DNA from 3 places in the Alcanivorax sp. IL3 genome. Region 3 is predicted to be linked to each of the others. Evidence: predicted binding sites of a transcription regulator. Region 3 holds the regulator's gene; each other region holds the start of a gene.
The links. Region 3 encodes PhoB, which activates phosphate uptake and scavenging genes when phosphate is short. Its sites were predicted from a motif close to TGTCATANNNNTGTCANA; they were not measured.

Region 1 (4,856 bases), 350 kb from region 3:
GCGAACGGCCATATCCACACCCGCATCATGGCCTACTCCGCCAAGTACGCCAGCGCCTACTACGGACCGTTCCGTGACGCCGTGGGCTCCGCCGGCAACCTGGGCAAGGCGGACAAGACCACCTACCAGATGGACCCGGCCAACAGTGACGAGGCCCTGCACGAAATCGCCCTGGACCTGGCCGAAGGCGCCGACATGGTGATGGTAAAACCCGGCATGCCCTACCTGGACGTGGTGCGCCGGGTAAAAGACGAATTCAAGGTGCCGGTCTACGCTTATCAAGTAAGCGGTGAATACGCCATGCACATGGCCGCCTTCCAGAATGGCTGGCTGGACCAGGACAAGGTAATAATGGAATCCCTGCTGGCCTTTAAACGTGCCGGCGCCGACGGCATCCTCACCTACTTTGCCAAGGCGGCTGCGCAGAAACTGAAAGGCTGATCTGAGAAACCCTGTCCGGCGCATTCGCTCCATTGAACGCAATACCCCACAGCATGCGCTGGACAGGGGCACCGGCCCGCATCCTATAATGCATATACACCAATACATTAGCGGAGCGCTCCAATGGGCCAAGACAAGACCGACACCCTCGCCCCCCTGGAAGTGGGTCGCCATTGCGCCGCCCTGCATTCCCGGGTGCTGTCACGTCTGGTCACCCGCCTCTACAACAACAAGCTGGCAGATACCGGCCTGCGCATTACCCAGTTTTCCATCCTCAATGCCATCAAGGCACAACCGCCGGAATCCATTTTTCAGTTATCCGAATGGCTGGGCATGGAGCGTACCTCCCTGCAGCGCACCGTGGACAAACTGATCGAGAAAGGGCTGGTGGAATCCGAGCCCACAGGCAACAAACGCTCACTGGGTCTGTCGCTCACTGCCGATGGCGAGGCTCTCTACCAGCGGGCACTGATACGCTGGCAGGAAGCCCAGAACGCTTTCGAGTCACTGGTCGGCAAAGAGGAGTGGGACAATATGGCCAGTCAACTTCATCGCTTCAGTACCCGGGTCAAGCAAGAGCTTTAAGCGGCGCTTGAGAAGGCAGGGGCGAATCCGAAAACGCTTTAACGGTATCGATCACCGCCGCATCCCTGAGCACTTTGCGATGACCCAACCCTTGCGTTTGATGCAGCGTAGCCTCTGGAATGGCTTGTTGCAGACGCAGCCCCTCCGCAAAAGGAATCTCCCTGTCACCGGTATCATGGATCAGCAATACCGGGCCACGAATCTGCTTGCCCAACCGCGCTATATTCAGTGCATCGAAACCAATCCCCACCCGGGCGGCCATTTTCTGTAGAAGCTGGAGTCGTGCCCGCTCACCCAGATGCAGAAACAAAGCGAAATTATTGACCATGCCGCGAAATTCCGCCGGTCCGGCAATCAGCACCAGCCTCCCGATACGGCTTTCCTGTGTGGCCACGTGGGCCAGGGCCCCGGCACCCATGGAATGCCCCAGCGCAACGGATACAGGACCACCGATAAAATCCAGCGCCAGACGAATCGCGGCAATGAAATCCCCCACATGGGCCGGCCCATCCGCCTGCTCTCCATGCCCCGGTAAAATCAGGGCGTAGCGGGTATATCGGTTGCCATTCACTGCATCGATGAAGGGCAACATCTGTGTGGCCCGGCCGGACCACCCATGCACAAACAGCGCGGCCTCGTCGCCACCCTGCCATATCGCCAGTTGCGCCCGCTCACCCAGCGAAACAGTCAGATCCGGCTCTGATGTGCGGAACGACAATGGCCCCCTGGACACCCGGGGCGTAGTCAACAGATGCAGTGCCGTATCACTGGCGCTGCCTGGCAGCAGCCGACTATAGCCAGCCATCAAGGTTTGAAAAACGGATAGCAACATAACCCTTCTCCTTTAATGTATATACACTCAAAAGCAACCCAAATGCGCCTTGCTGTGCCATGATTACCATTTAGTGTATTTACACTTTATATTGCTTTATCCTCACAGACAAGCCAGCCCGATTCCCGGGATGGCCCCCGGAGCCGTGAATCCCGGCAGGAACAGCCAATGGCTTATATGAGGAAACGGTTAGAATTTCACCGTTTTCTGCTGATTCTGATGACTGGGTCCCTGACCCGAGGATAACTGTAATGCGTACACTGATACTGATCGCCACCCTGAGCCTGTCGAGCCTGGCCGCTGCTGAAGGCCGCGCCCCAACCGAACAGGAGATGCAGGAGCTGGACATAATCCAGCAATCCTGGATCTTCCAGGGCTGAGTATCCATAAAGCCGCCTGCGGGCGGCTTTATTATTTCATCTCCACTTCCCGCCTCCCCGATCCGCGCGCTATCCTGCTTAACAGGCTGCTGAAAAGCCCGTTAACACAAAATCATTTTGCACCTGTCATTACCGTGTCACATTAATGTCATGCAATAGGGTCTTTGCAAACGGCCCGGTCAGGACGACGCCAATGAATGACATTGCCAGCGAACACAGCGCCATCGACCTCAACAACCCGGACTACTATTTCAACCGGGAACTGAGCCTGTTGCAGTTCAACCTGCGGGTGCTGGAACAGGCCATGGACGACAGCCATCCCTTGATGGAACGGCTGAACTTTCTGCTGATTTTTTCCAGCAACATGGATGAATTTTTCGAGATCCGTGTGGCCGGCCTGAAAAACAAGCTGGAAACCCACACCGGCCAGCCGGGCCCCGACGGCATGCTGGCCGAGGAAATCCTGAAGGAAATCAGCCGCACGACCCACGAGGCGGTGGACCGTCAGTATCACATTCTCAACAACATTCTTCTGCCGGCCCTGCGCGAGGAAGGCGTGGACTTTCTGCGTCGCGAAGACTGGACCGAAGCACAGATTGAATGGGTGAAAAAATATTTTCGCGAACAGATCTATCCGGTGCTTACCCCCATTGCCCTGGACCCGTCACACCCCTTCCCGCGGCTTGTGAACAAGAGCCTGAACTTTATCGTATCGCTGGACGGCAAAGATGCCTTTGGCCGTTCCACCGGTCTGGCCATTGTGCCCGCACCCCGCTCTCTGCCCCGGCTGATCCGTATTCCTGACGAGATCAGCGAAAGCGGCGACGACAACTTCGTGTTCCTGTCATCCATGATCCATGCCCATGTATCGGACCTGTTCCCGGGTATGAAAGCCACCGGCTGCTACCAGTTCCGGGTCACCCGTAACGCGGACATGGAAGTGGACGAGGACGTGGAAGACCTGGCCAGCGCACTGAAAGGCCAGCTGCTGTCACGGCGTTATGGTGACGAGGTGCGCCTGGAAGTGGCGGACAACTGCCCGCGTCACCTGACCGATTATTTGCTGGAGCAGTTCGAACTCACCGAGATCGATCTGTACGAAGTGAATGGCCCGGTGAACCTGGCGCGCATGTTCACCAGCGTGAACCGCCCGCGCCTGCACTACCCGCCTTACACCCCGAAGCTGGCGCCGGCAGTGAAAAAAGCCGAAACCATTTTCGACGCCATGGATCAGGGCGACATTCTGCTGCATCACCCCTATGAATCCTTCCAGCCAGTGGTCAGTCTGCTGGCGGAAGCGGCCCGCGACCCCAAGGTCCTGGCCATCAAGCAGACCCTGTACCGTACCGGCACCAAGTCAGAAATCCTCGATCATCTGGAAACCGCCGCCCGGAATGGCAAGGAAGTCACCGCCATCGTGGAGCTGCGTGCGCGCTTCGACGAGGAATCCAATATCGAAGGGGCCCGGCGCCTGCAGGAAGCCGGCGCCATCGTGGTGTACGGGGTGGTGGGCTACAAGACCCACGCCAAGATGCTGCTGGTAGTGCGCCGCGAAGGCGATGGCATCAAACGCTACGTGCATCTGGGCACCGGTAACTACCACACCAAGACCACCAAGCTGTATACCGATTACGGCCTGATGACCTGCGAGAAAGGTATCTGCCAGGACGTGCACAAGATCTTCCAGGAGCTCACCGGCATGGGCAAGGCGGCGCGGCTAAAGCAGCTAAAGCATTCGCCCTTTACCCTGCACCCGTCGCTGATTGAATGGATCGACTTTGAAACGCAGCAGGCCACCGCCGGCAACACGGCGCGGATTATTGCCAAATTCAATTCCCTCACCGAAGAGAAGATCATCCAGGCCTTGTACCGGGCCAGTCAGGCGGGCGTGGAGATTGATCTGATCGTACGCGGGATCTGCTGCCTGAAACCCGGGGTACCGGGGCTATCCGAGAATATCCGGGTGCGCTCGGTGATCGGCCGCTTCCTGGAACATACCCGCATTTACCACTTCCATCACGGCGGTGAAGATCTGGTGTATGGCTCCAGCGCCGACTGGATGGATCGCAACCTGTTCAACCGGGTGGAAACCTGCTTCCCGGTCAATGACCCGGTGCTCAAGGCACAGGTGATTGAGCAGGGACTGCATTACTATCTGCGCGACAACAGCCGTGCCTGGGTACTGCAGCCCGATGGCCGCTATCTGCGCGCACAGCCCCAGGAGGGCGAAACCGCGTTTATTGCCCAGCAGACCTTGCTGGAAACCCTGGGCGGAAACTGAGTTTTTAATGGATAATTGATAACTCGTGGGAAAGGGCATCAAGCCCTGAAACGCAAAAGGCCGCGCCCAATCGCTTGGACGCGGCCTTTTGCGTTTAAAGACAACAGCAACGCCAATCCGCGCCGTTATCAATTATCCCTTCTCAATTATCAACCAACCTAAGCTCATAGCCGCCAGCACGAAAATAATCCTGTTCCTGTTCCAGATCAGCCAGTGTCAGCGGATGCTCTTCGAGCCAGTGCGCCGGAAACTGCAGGGACAAGGTATTATCTTCGGCTTTCAGCACCATCTCGGGAATGACTTCATCGCAACGGGCATGGTGCAGGCGAGCAGACAA
Region 2 (4,856 bases), 610 kb from region 3:
GGCGCATGTCCACCCGAAATACGAAACCGTCGGCGGTGGGCTGGTCCAGGGCCTTGATCAACTGCTGGCCCAGGCGCACGAAAAACTGGTGATGGCTAAGGCTGCGTCGCTCACCCTCGATTTCGCCTTCATGCTCATAGGCGAAAATCAGATCAATGTCCGAGGACAGGTTCAGCTCCCGCGCCCCCAGCTTGCCCATGGCCAGCACCACCAGCTTCACCGGCTTGCCATCCGGCCCCACCGGGGTGCCACTTTTCTCACAGGCCCAGCCGTGCAGCACGGTCAGCGCTTCCTGTATCAGGGTATCCGCCATCAGCGACAGATCCGCCACAGTGCTGTGATAATCCCCAATCCCGGCCAGATCCCGCCAGATGATGCGCACCATATGGCGGTGGCGCAGACGGCGCAGGGCACGCTTGAGTTCATCCTCGCTGTGACAGGCGGCCAACTGCTCCTGCACGGTCTGACGGAGCGAATCCTCAGCCAGGGCGCCACTCGGATCACTGTCCTCAAGCCACTGGCCCAGGCCCGGATCACGCTGAAACTGCTGCGCCACATAGTCGGAGCCCGCCCACACCCGGGGCAGGTCATCAAGCAGGGCGTCGGGGATACGGTGACCGGATTCCACAAAGTGCTGCCAGTGCTGGCTGACCAGCACCGACAGTTCATCCGGCAGAGCGTGATATTGGGGTTCTTTCATGGGCGGCTATTGTCGTACGGGAGGGAGAGAAAGGCTAGAGGGCAGGAAGGAGTTGCACGTTGAAAGTTCAAAGCTGAAAGGCGCGGGAAGAGCCTGGACCGCTTAACTCAGGCCGTGCCCGCGATTCACGATCGCAGGTTCGCCATGCAAGCAAGCTCCTACAGCGGCCTAATGAGTCATGCTCACAGACGGGACAGCCATGCCGCGCGAAGCGCCGCCTTTCCCGGGTGCCGCCAATCCTTTCTTCGCGCCTTTCAACTTTGAACTTTCAACTTGCTCATTTTCTATCCCAGCAAAATATCCTGGGACGGCGTCACCCGCATTACCTCTTCAATGGTGGTCAGCCCCTTCGCCACTTTCATGGCGCCGCTGATGCGCAGGGGCTTCATACCATTCTTGAGCGACTGACGGGTGAGGGTTTCCAGTTCGGCGCCCCGGGAAATCTGCTGTTTCAGGGCGGTATTCAGGGGCATGGTTTCATAGACCCCCACGCGACCCAGGTAGCCGGTATCCCGACATTCCAGGCAGCCCACCGGCCGATAGATAACTTCCGGCGGCTTCATCTTGAAGGGGCGCACCAGCTCCTCCCAGGCCTGCACATCGGTCTCCGTGGCTTGCTTGCAGTGAGGACAAAGGGTGCGGATCAGCCGCTGAGCCATCACCCCCAGCACCGTGGCGCTGATCATGTAGGGCGGCACCCCCAAATCCACCAGCCGGGTAATGGACGACGGCGCATCGTTGGTATGCAACGTGGACAACACCAGGTGACCGGTAAGTGCCGCCTGAATCGCCATGTCTGCTGTAGCCAGGTCACGGATCTCGCCGATCATGATGATATCCGGGTCTTGGCGCAGCATGGCCTTGACCCCCTGGGCAAAACTCACGTCGATATTGGCCTGCACCTGCATCTGATTGAAGCTGGACTCCACCATTTCGATGGGGTCCTCAATGGTGCAGACATTCACCTCGCTGGTGGCCAGCTGCTTTAGGGTGGAATACAGGGTGGTGGTCTTGCCTGAACCGGTGGGCCCGGTGACGAAGATGATCCCATGGGGATGCGAGGTCATCCGCTGCCAGGACTCATAGTCCTCCGAGGTGAAGCCCATCTGCTCGAAGCTGCGCACCAGGACATCCGGGTCAAACACCCGCATCACCATCTTTTCCCCGAAGGCAGTAGGCAGGGTGGAAAGTCGCAGCTCGATCTCATCCCCCTCCGGCGACTTGGTCTTCAAACGGCCATCCTGGGGTTTGCGCTTTTCCGCCACATTCAGGCGACTGAGAATTTTCAGTCGGCTGGTCACCGCCGCCATGATCGCCGCCGGCAGTTCGTAGACATCGTGCAGTACGCCATCGATACGGAAGCGCATCTTGCCGGTTTCCCGGCGCGGCTCCAGGTGAATATCGCTGGCCCGCTGGGAAAACGCATACTGCAGAATCCAGTCCACAATATTGACGATGTGCTGGTCATCCGCGTCATGATGCCCCTTACCCACTTCCAACAACTGCTCGAAGTTGGTAATGCCGGACATTTCCTGGCCGGTTTTGCCGGAAGCACCGGCGATGGAACGGCTCAGGTTGTAGAACTCAACGCGGTAGCGGCGCAGCTGCTCCGGGTTGGCCAGCACCACCTCCAGCTCCCGGTCGCGCAGCACCTGCTTGAGGTGGGCCTGCCAGTCACGAACAAAGGGCTGATCGCAGGCCACCACCACCTTGTCGCGCAGCACTTCCAACGCCACGATGCCGTGGCGCTCGGCAAAGGCGTAGCTCATCACATTGGTGACCTGGTCCACATGCACCTTGAGTGGATCAATATGGCAGACCCGGATACCTGCCTTCTCCCCCAGCCAGCGAGTAAGAAATTCCACATCCAGCAACTGATGGGTATTACTGCGATCGGTAAGCCGATACTTGGCCAGCACCTGGATCGGATGCCAGTTCAGCTCCTTCTTTTCCCGCGGCGTGGTGGAAATGACATTGAAGTCCTCCTGACTGACGCGCCCTTCTTCCAGCAACTCGCGCATCAGCCAGCGCACATCAATCAGCAGACCATCCAGTTTGGCGGGGTTGGCGGTGGCGTTCACTCAAGACTCTCCGGTTTGACCAACGGGCCGTCCTGCGGCCTCATTATTTTGTCCTAGTACTGTAACCCTATCATTGAACCCCTGACAGCCCCGGCGGCTTTGACTATACTCGCGACCAGTTTCATGACATGTCTGTGACAGACGCACGGTCGTGCCATGACCCGAGCCCTCTCCCTACTGGGCGACCGCCCGGGAAAGTGGGACACTGATTCCACCTGAAGCCCCTGCTTCAGGTTTTACTCTGACTCTGGATCCGAGGCGCCTATGTCCTTTGGAAGCTCCATTGCCGGCCTCTTTGGCCGCTCCCCCATCAAGCCCCTGCAGCAACACTACGACACCGTTCACGATTGTGCCCGCACCCTGGCAGATTTCTTCGCCGCCGTTACCGACGGTGACTGGGACAAGGCACGCGCAGCCCGCAAGCACATCGCCGAGCTGGAAAACCAGGCCGACGAACTGAAAAAAGAGTTCCGCCTGAACCTGCCCAAAAGCCTGTTCCTGCCCATGCCTCGCACCGATCTGCTCGATCTGATCAGCGTGCAGGACAAGGTCGCCAACAAGGCCAAGGACATTTCCGGGCTAATGCTGGGCCGGCAAATGACCATTCCACCGGTGCTGGCCGATGTGATGCGCGACTATGTGCAGGGCGCCATCGACACCTCCGCCCAGGCCCAGAAAGCCATCAACGAGCTCGATGAACTGATCGAGACCGGCTTCAGCGGTCGTGAAATCCAGATCGTGGAAGAGCTCATCGAAGAGCTGGACCGGCTGGAGCGCAACAACGACGAGCAACAAATCACCATCCGTTCCACCCTGTTCAAGCTGGAAAGCGAACTGCCCCCGGTGGATGTCATTTTTCTCTACAAGATCATCGAATGGGTAGGCGATCTCGCCGATCGCGCCCAGAAAGTGGGCGGCCGCCTGCAGATGTTGGTCGCACGCTAGGAGCTATCTTATGGAGTGGATGATTGAACACAGCTATTTGATGCTACTGCTGGCCGGCGCCTTCGGCTTCCTGATGGCCTGGGGCGTGGGCGCCAACGACGTGGCCAACGCCATGGGCACCTCGGTGGGCTCCGGTGCCCTGACGGTGAAACAGGCGGTGATGATCGCCATCGTCTTTGAATTCTGCGGCGCCTATCTGGCCGGTGGCGAAGTGACAGCCACCGTGCGCAAGGGCATCGTCGATGCCGGCGTCTTTGCCGAGTTCCCCCACTATCTGGTCTACGGGATGATGTCCGCCCTGCTGGCCGCCGGTATCTGGCTGATTGTTGCCTCCTGGTTCGGCTGGCCGGTCTCCACCACCCACTCCATCGTCGGCGCCATTGTCGGCTTTGCCGCCGTGGGCGTGGGCATGGACGCGGTCAACTGGGGCAAGGTGGGCAACATCGTCGCCAGCTGGGTCACCTCGCCCTTGCTGGCCGGCTTTATCTCCTTTGCCCTGATCAAGAGCGTACAGAAGCTGGTACTCAACCAGGATGATCCCTTTCAGCGGGCCAAGCGGGTGGTGCCCTTCTACATGTTCCTGGTGGGCTTCGCGATTAGCGCCGTCACCCTGCTGAAAGGCCTCAAGCATATCGGCCTGGAAATCAGCTATGGCGCCAGTCTTGGCTGGTCCGCCGTTGGCGGTCTGGTGGTCGCCGTGATCGGCGCCGCCATTCTCAGCCGCATCCAGCCCAACCCGGAAGCCGACAAGGAATTCCGCTTTCACTCCGTAGAACGCATCTTTGCCGTACTGATGATCTTCACCGCCTGTGCCATGGCCTTCGCCCACGGCTCCAATGATGTGGCCAACGCGGTGGGACCGCTGGCCGCCATCAACAGCGTTATCGTCAACGAAGGCGTGATCGGCGGGGAAGCCGCCATGCCTGGCTGGATTCTGCTGGTGGGCGCCATGGGCATCGTCTTCGGTCTCGCCATTCTCGGCGCCAGGGTAATGGCCACGGTGGGCAAGAACATCACCGAGCTGACCCCCAGCCGCGGCTTCGCCGCCGAGCTGGGTGCCGCCGGCACCGTGATCCTGGCCTCCGGCACCGGCCTGCCCATCTCCACCACTCACACCCTGGTCGGGGCGA
Region 3 (4,856 bases):
CGGGGGGCGATAACCTATCGGCGCACGCCCGAAAAATCAATGACATTGGGCACTGGCACGCATTGGCGCCGGGGTCCATTTGCCTGGCCCAAGGCCATTATCGCTTGCCGGCAAGCGCTCGCAGACCGGCGCGCTGCTGACTTGCCCTGAGTCACTGCTTGCGCCATAGTCCTGCGGCCTGCGATGTTGAGAGACCCATGCTGCCTGCCGCCCTGCATCCTGACAGCCTTTGGCGCCCGCTGGAACAGCTGGTGCTGCCGCCCCGTATCCGTGAGTGGATGGCGGATCCGGCGTCCCTGACCCTGCGTCTGAAGCGCCACGGCCAGTTCCGGGTGGAGCCTGGCTACCACGCCATCAGCTTTCCCCGAGCCGACGAACGGCAACTGCTGGACCTGGCTCCCCGGCGGGCGGCACTGATCCGCGAGGTCACTCTGCTGCTGGACGACACCCCGGTGGTGGCCGCCCGCAGCGTTCTGCCCCTGACCAGCCTCACCGGCGCCAATCGCTCCCTGGGCCATATGGGTAGCCGCTCCCTGGGCCTGGAACTCTACAAACGCCCCACCTGCCTGCGCGACCAGGTCTGGGCTCGCCTTGGAAGCCCTGCAGAAGCCATGCCAGTGTGCTGGGGGCGCCAGTCCCGTTTCATCAAACGCGGTGAGCCGTTGCTGGTAGCAGAATACTTTCTGCCGGCACTGTGGGAGAAGGTGGGCGCTACTAGCGTTTCTTCACTGCTGTAGGAGCACCTCTTGAGGTGCGAACCGAGCGTAGCGAGGAAATGGTTTTCACCGCAGTCACCCTGCCTGGAGGGAGAGTCGGTTCAAATCTGAGAGTTATCGCGACCATTCGAGGCTTCGCACCTCAAGAGGTGCTCCTACAAGGCGCCTTGAAACTTTCCACTTTCAACTTGAAACTTAACCCCGCCCCTGACAACCGGATGTCCCATGTTTGCCTTCGTTGAACAGCGCTACCCCCAAGCCTGGCCCTATATACAGCTGATGCGACTGGATCGCCCCATCGGTACGCTGCTGCTGCTGTGGCCCACCCTGTGGGCGGTGTGGATTGCCGGTAATGGCACGCCGAGCCTGAAAACCGTGCTGATCTTCATTCTCGGGGTGATCATCATGCGTGCCGCCGGCTGCGTGATTAACGACTTTGCCGACCGGGATTTCGATGGTGACGTGGAACGCACCAAAGGTCGCCCACTGGCCACCGGTGCCATCAGCGCCAAGAAAGCCCTGGCCCTGTTCTGTGGACTGGGGCTGCTGGCCTTTGTGCTGGTGCTGTTCCTCAACGAGCTGACCTTCTGGTTGTCCTTCGGTGGCCTCGGGCTTGCTGTTCTTTACCCCTTCACCAAACGCTTCACCTTCATGCCGCAACTGTTTCTGGGCGCCGCCTTCAGCTGGGCCATCCCCATGGCATTTGCCGCCGAAACCGGGGCAGTGCCGGAAATCGCCTGGCTATTGTATGTGGCCAACCTGGTGTGGACTGTGGCCTACGACACCGAATACGCCATGTGCGACCGGGAAGACGACCTGAAACTGGGCATCAAGAGCACCGCCATCCTGTTCGGCGATGCGGACCGGCTGATGATCGCCATCCTCCAGGGTCTGACTCTGCTGGCGCTGATCATGGTGGGACAACGGCTGGACTTCTCTTGGCCCTGGTACGTGGGCCTGGGCGGCATGACCCTGAGCTTCCTGTTCCAGCACAGTCTGATCCGCTACCGGGAACGCTGGCCCAGCTTCCACGCTTTTCTCAATAACCACTGGGCCGGAGCGTGCGTGTTTGTCGGGTTATATTTCCAGTATCTTTGAGTGGCAAGCTACAAGCTTCGAGTTGCAACGCGACATAGGGTAATGCCACTCGTTAGCCGTGATGACCCGCGCTGAGATTTTTTCTGTTTTTCCTCAGCAGCGCGAAGTGCCGTATCCATCCATCGGCACATGCCCTGAATTGGTGTTATAGCTCGCCTCTTGCTTTTCCCCCAAAAATCCGCCCAACTTGTCATACGAATGTCACAAAAAAGCAATCTAATAGGGCAACATAGATAGACAGGCAAGGAAGGAAAGCCATGTCCCGTAACCGTATTTTGATTGTTGACGACGAGCCCGCTATTCGGGAAATGGTGGCCGTTGCCTTGGAGCTGGCTGATTTTGATGTGCTGGAGGCAGAAAATGCCCAGCGCGGCCACGAAATTATTGTCGATGAACGCCCGGATCTGGTGCTGCTGGACTGGATGCTGCCGTCGATCACCGGCATTGAGCTGGCCCGCCGCCTCAAGCGTGATGAGACCACCAACGAGATCCCCATCATCATGCTCACCGCCAAGAGCGAAGAGGACAACAAGATCCAGGGCCTGGATGTGGGCGCCGACGACTACATCACCAAGCCATTTTCCACCCGCGAGCTGATTTCCCGCATCAAGGCGGTACTGCGCCGGGCTTCCAGCACGGCGGCGGACAAGGCCATTGAAGTGGAAGGTCTCTGCCTGGATCCGGTCAGCCACCGCATCAGCGCCGACGACGAGCCCGTGGACATGGGCCCGACGGAATACCGTCTGCTGGAATTCTTCATGAGCCACCAGGAACGGGCCTACTCGCGCACCCAGTTACTGGATCAGGTGTGGGGCGCCAACGTGTATGTGGAAGACCGCACCATTGATGTGCATATCCGTCGCCTGCGCAAGGCCCTGGCCCCCTTCGGCTACGACCGTTTTATCCAGACGGTACGCGGCACCGGCTACCGTTTTTCAGTAAAATCCGCCAAGGCAGGCTGAACCGATCCGGTCTGCGCTACGCATTGCGCGCAATCAGAAGAGGTGGTGCAATGCGAGTCGGTTACGATTAATGCACCCACGTAGCCGCAACGGGGCGGTGGAAGCGAGATCATGAAAGCCAGTCTGGCCAAGGAAGTAAATCGCATTGTCGGCCTGTTACTGCTGGCCGCTCTGGCGGCGTTAGCGGTGGGCAACATCTGGCCACTGCTGGCAGGCATGCTGGGCTATATCATCTGGAGCACCCGGCAGTTGTTTGGCCTGTACAGCTGGCTGGTGCGCGATGACCATACCGAGCCACCGGACAGCACCGGCCTCTGGGGCGAGTTCTACACTCGCCTTGAACACCTTTTCCAGAAAGAACGCCGCGCCCAGGAAAACCTGCAAGGCATCATTCACCGCGCCCAACAATCAGTGAATGCCCTGGAAGATGTGGTCATCCTCATCGATCAACACGGCTACCTGGAGTACTGGAACCAGGCCGCAGAACACTATATGGGTTTCAATGCCCGCCAGGACCTGGGCCAACCGCTCACCAACCTGATCCGCCATCCGAAATTTACCGAATACCTTAGCCAGGGAGATTTTCGTGACGCCCTGGAAATTCCCTCGCCGGTAGACGACAACCGCATCCTGCAATTTCGCGTCACCGAGTTTGGTGTGGGCGAACAGTTGATGATGGCCCGGGACGTGACCCGGCTCCATCACCTGGAACAGATGCGCAAGGATTTCGTGGCCAACGTGAGCCACGAACTGAAAACCCCGCTGACCGTGCTCAAGGGTTACCTTGAAACCCTGCTTGATACCGTACCGGAAGAACAGTCGCGCCTGCGCCGGGCGCTCACCCAGATGGACAACCAGTCCAACCGCATGGAAGCTCTGGTCTCGGATCTGCTGTTGTTGGCCCGACTGGAAGGCACCGACGCGGACAACCTGAGCCAGGCGGTACCGGTCCACGGCATGCTCAAACGCATGCGCGAAAATGCCCTCGCACTCAGCGCCGACAAGGCCCACAGCATCGAGCTGGACGTGACCGAAGAGGCCCGCCTGATCGCCAACCCGGCAGAGCTGGAAAGCGCGTTCGGCAACCTGATCACCAATGCGGTGAAATACACTCCCGCCGGTGGCCAGATCCAGATTCGCTGGTGGCAGGATGAACGCGGCGCGCATCTGGCAGTGAGCGACAACGGCGTCGGCATTGATCCGGCCCACATTCCGCGCCTCACCGAACGCTTCTATCGCCCGGATAACAGCCGCGTCACCGAGACCGGCGGCACCGGTCTGGGCCTGGCCATCGTCAAGCACGTGATGATCCGCCACAACGGCAAACTGGAAATCAAGAGCGAACTGGGCAAGGGCAGCGTCTTTACCTGTCATTTCCCGGCGGATCGGTTGGTGAGTAAACCCACGGCGGTGGCGGGGTAAAAAGCCAGCGTAGGAGCGCCGCTTGAGGCGCGAACCGAGCGAGCGAGGCAGCAACCCAAAGGCGATGTCCTCGCCGAGGCTCGGTTCGCGCCTCAAGCGGCGCTCCTACAGCTGCCTCTAGCCACAACGAACAAACGGCGATGCCCATGAAAAAAATCTGCGTCTATTGCGGCTCCAGCCCCGGTGAGGGAAACGACTATATTCAAGCCGCTGAGGGTCTCGCCAAAGAATTGGTTGCCCGCAACCTTGGCCTTGTCTATGGCGGGGCCAGCGTGGGCGTCATGGGAGCCATCGCCAATGCGGTCATGCAGCAGGGCGGTGAAGTGATCGGCATTATTCCTGATGCATTAATGCGCAAGGAGATCGGCAACGATCACCTCACCGAATTGCGTGTGGTGGGTTCCATGCACGAGCGCAAGGCTGCCATGGCTGATTGTTCTGACGGCTTTATCGCCTTGCCCGGCGGCATGGGTACGCTGGAGGAAATTTTTGAAATTCTTACCTGGGCGCAACTGGGCTTTCACCACAAACCCTGCGCCCTGTTAAACGTGAACGGCTATTACAACCACCTGATCACCTTTCTCGACCACGCGGTAAGCCAGGGTTTTCTGCGCCAGGAGCACAGAGACCTGCTACAGGTTCACGACACACCGGCAAG

Region 1: the regulator PhoB is predicted to act here: its motif matches at 2,374-2,391, upstream of ppk1 (polyphosphate kinase 1).
Region 2: the regulator PhoB is predicted to act here: its motif matches at 2,904-2,921, upstream of ACMG4M_RS15390 (TIGR00153 family protein).

What each region holds. Positions count from the first base shown of each region.
Region 1 is NZ_CP179931.1:647,772-652,627, reverse strand. Features, by position in the region: gene hemB (porphobilinogen synthase) at 1-441, shown strand, start outside; gene ACMG4M_RS03070 (MarR family winged helix-turn-helix transcriptional regulator) at 565-1,026, shown strand; gene ACMG4M_RS03065 (alpha/beta fold hydrolase) at 1,010-1,858, opposite strand; gene ACMG4M_RS03060 (hypothetical protein) at 2,110-2,238, shown strand; gene ppk1 (polyphosphate kinase 1) at 2,432-4,519, shown strand; gene ppx (exopolyphosphatase) at 4,662-4,856, opposite strand, start outside.
Region 2 is NZ_CP179931.1:3,308,556-3,313,411, forward strand. Features, by position in the region: gene glnE (bifunctional [glutamate--ammonia ligase]-adenylyl-L-tyrosine phosphorylase/[glutamate--ammonia-ligase] adenylyltransferase) at 1-700, opposite strand, end outside; gene ACMG4M_RS15385 (GspE/PulE family protein) at 985-2,721, opposite strand; gene ACMG4M_RS15390 (TIGR00153 family protein) at 3,046-3,726, shown strand; gene ACMG4M_RS15395 (inorganic phosphate transporter) at 3,737-4,856, shown strand, end outside.
Region 3 is NZ_CP179931.1:297,952-302,807, reverse strand. Features, by position in the region: gene ACMG4M_RS01465 (chorismate--pyruvate lyase family protein) at 198-737, shown strand; gene ubiA (4-hydroxybenzoate octaprenyltransferase) at 942-1,814, shown strand; gene phoB (phosphate regulon transcriptional regulator PhoB) at 2,072-2,776, shown strand; gene phoR (phosphate regulon sensor histidine kinase PhoR) at 2,888-4,198, shown strand; gene ACMG4M_RS01445 (TIGR00730 family Rossman fold protein) at 4,345-4,856, shown strand, end outside.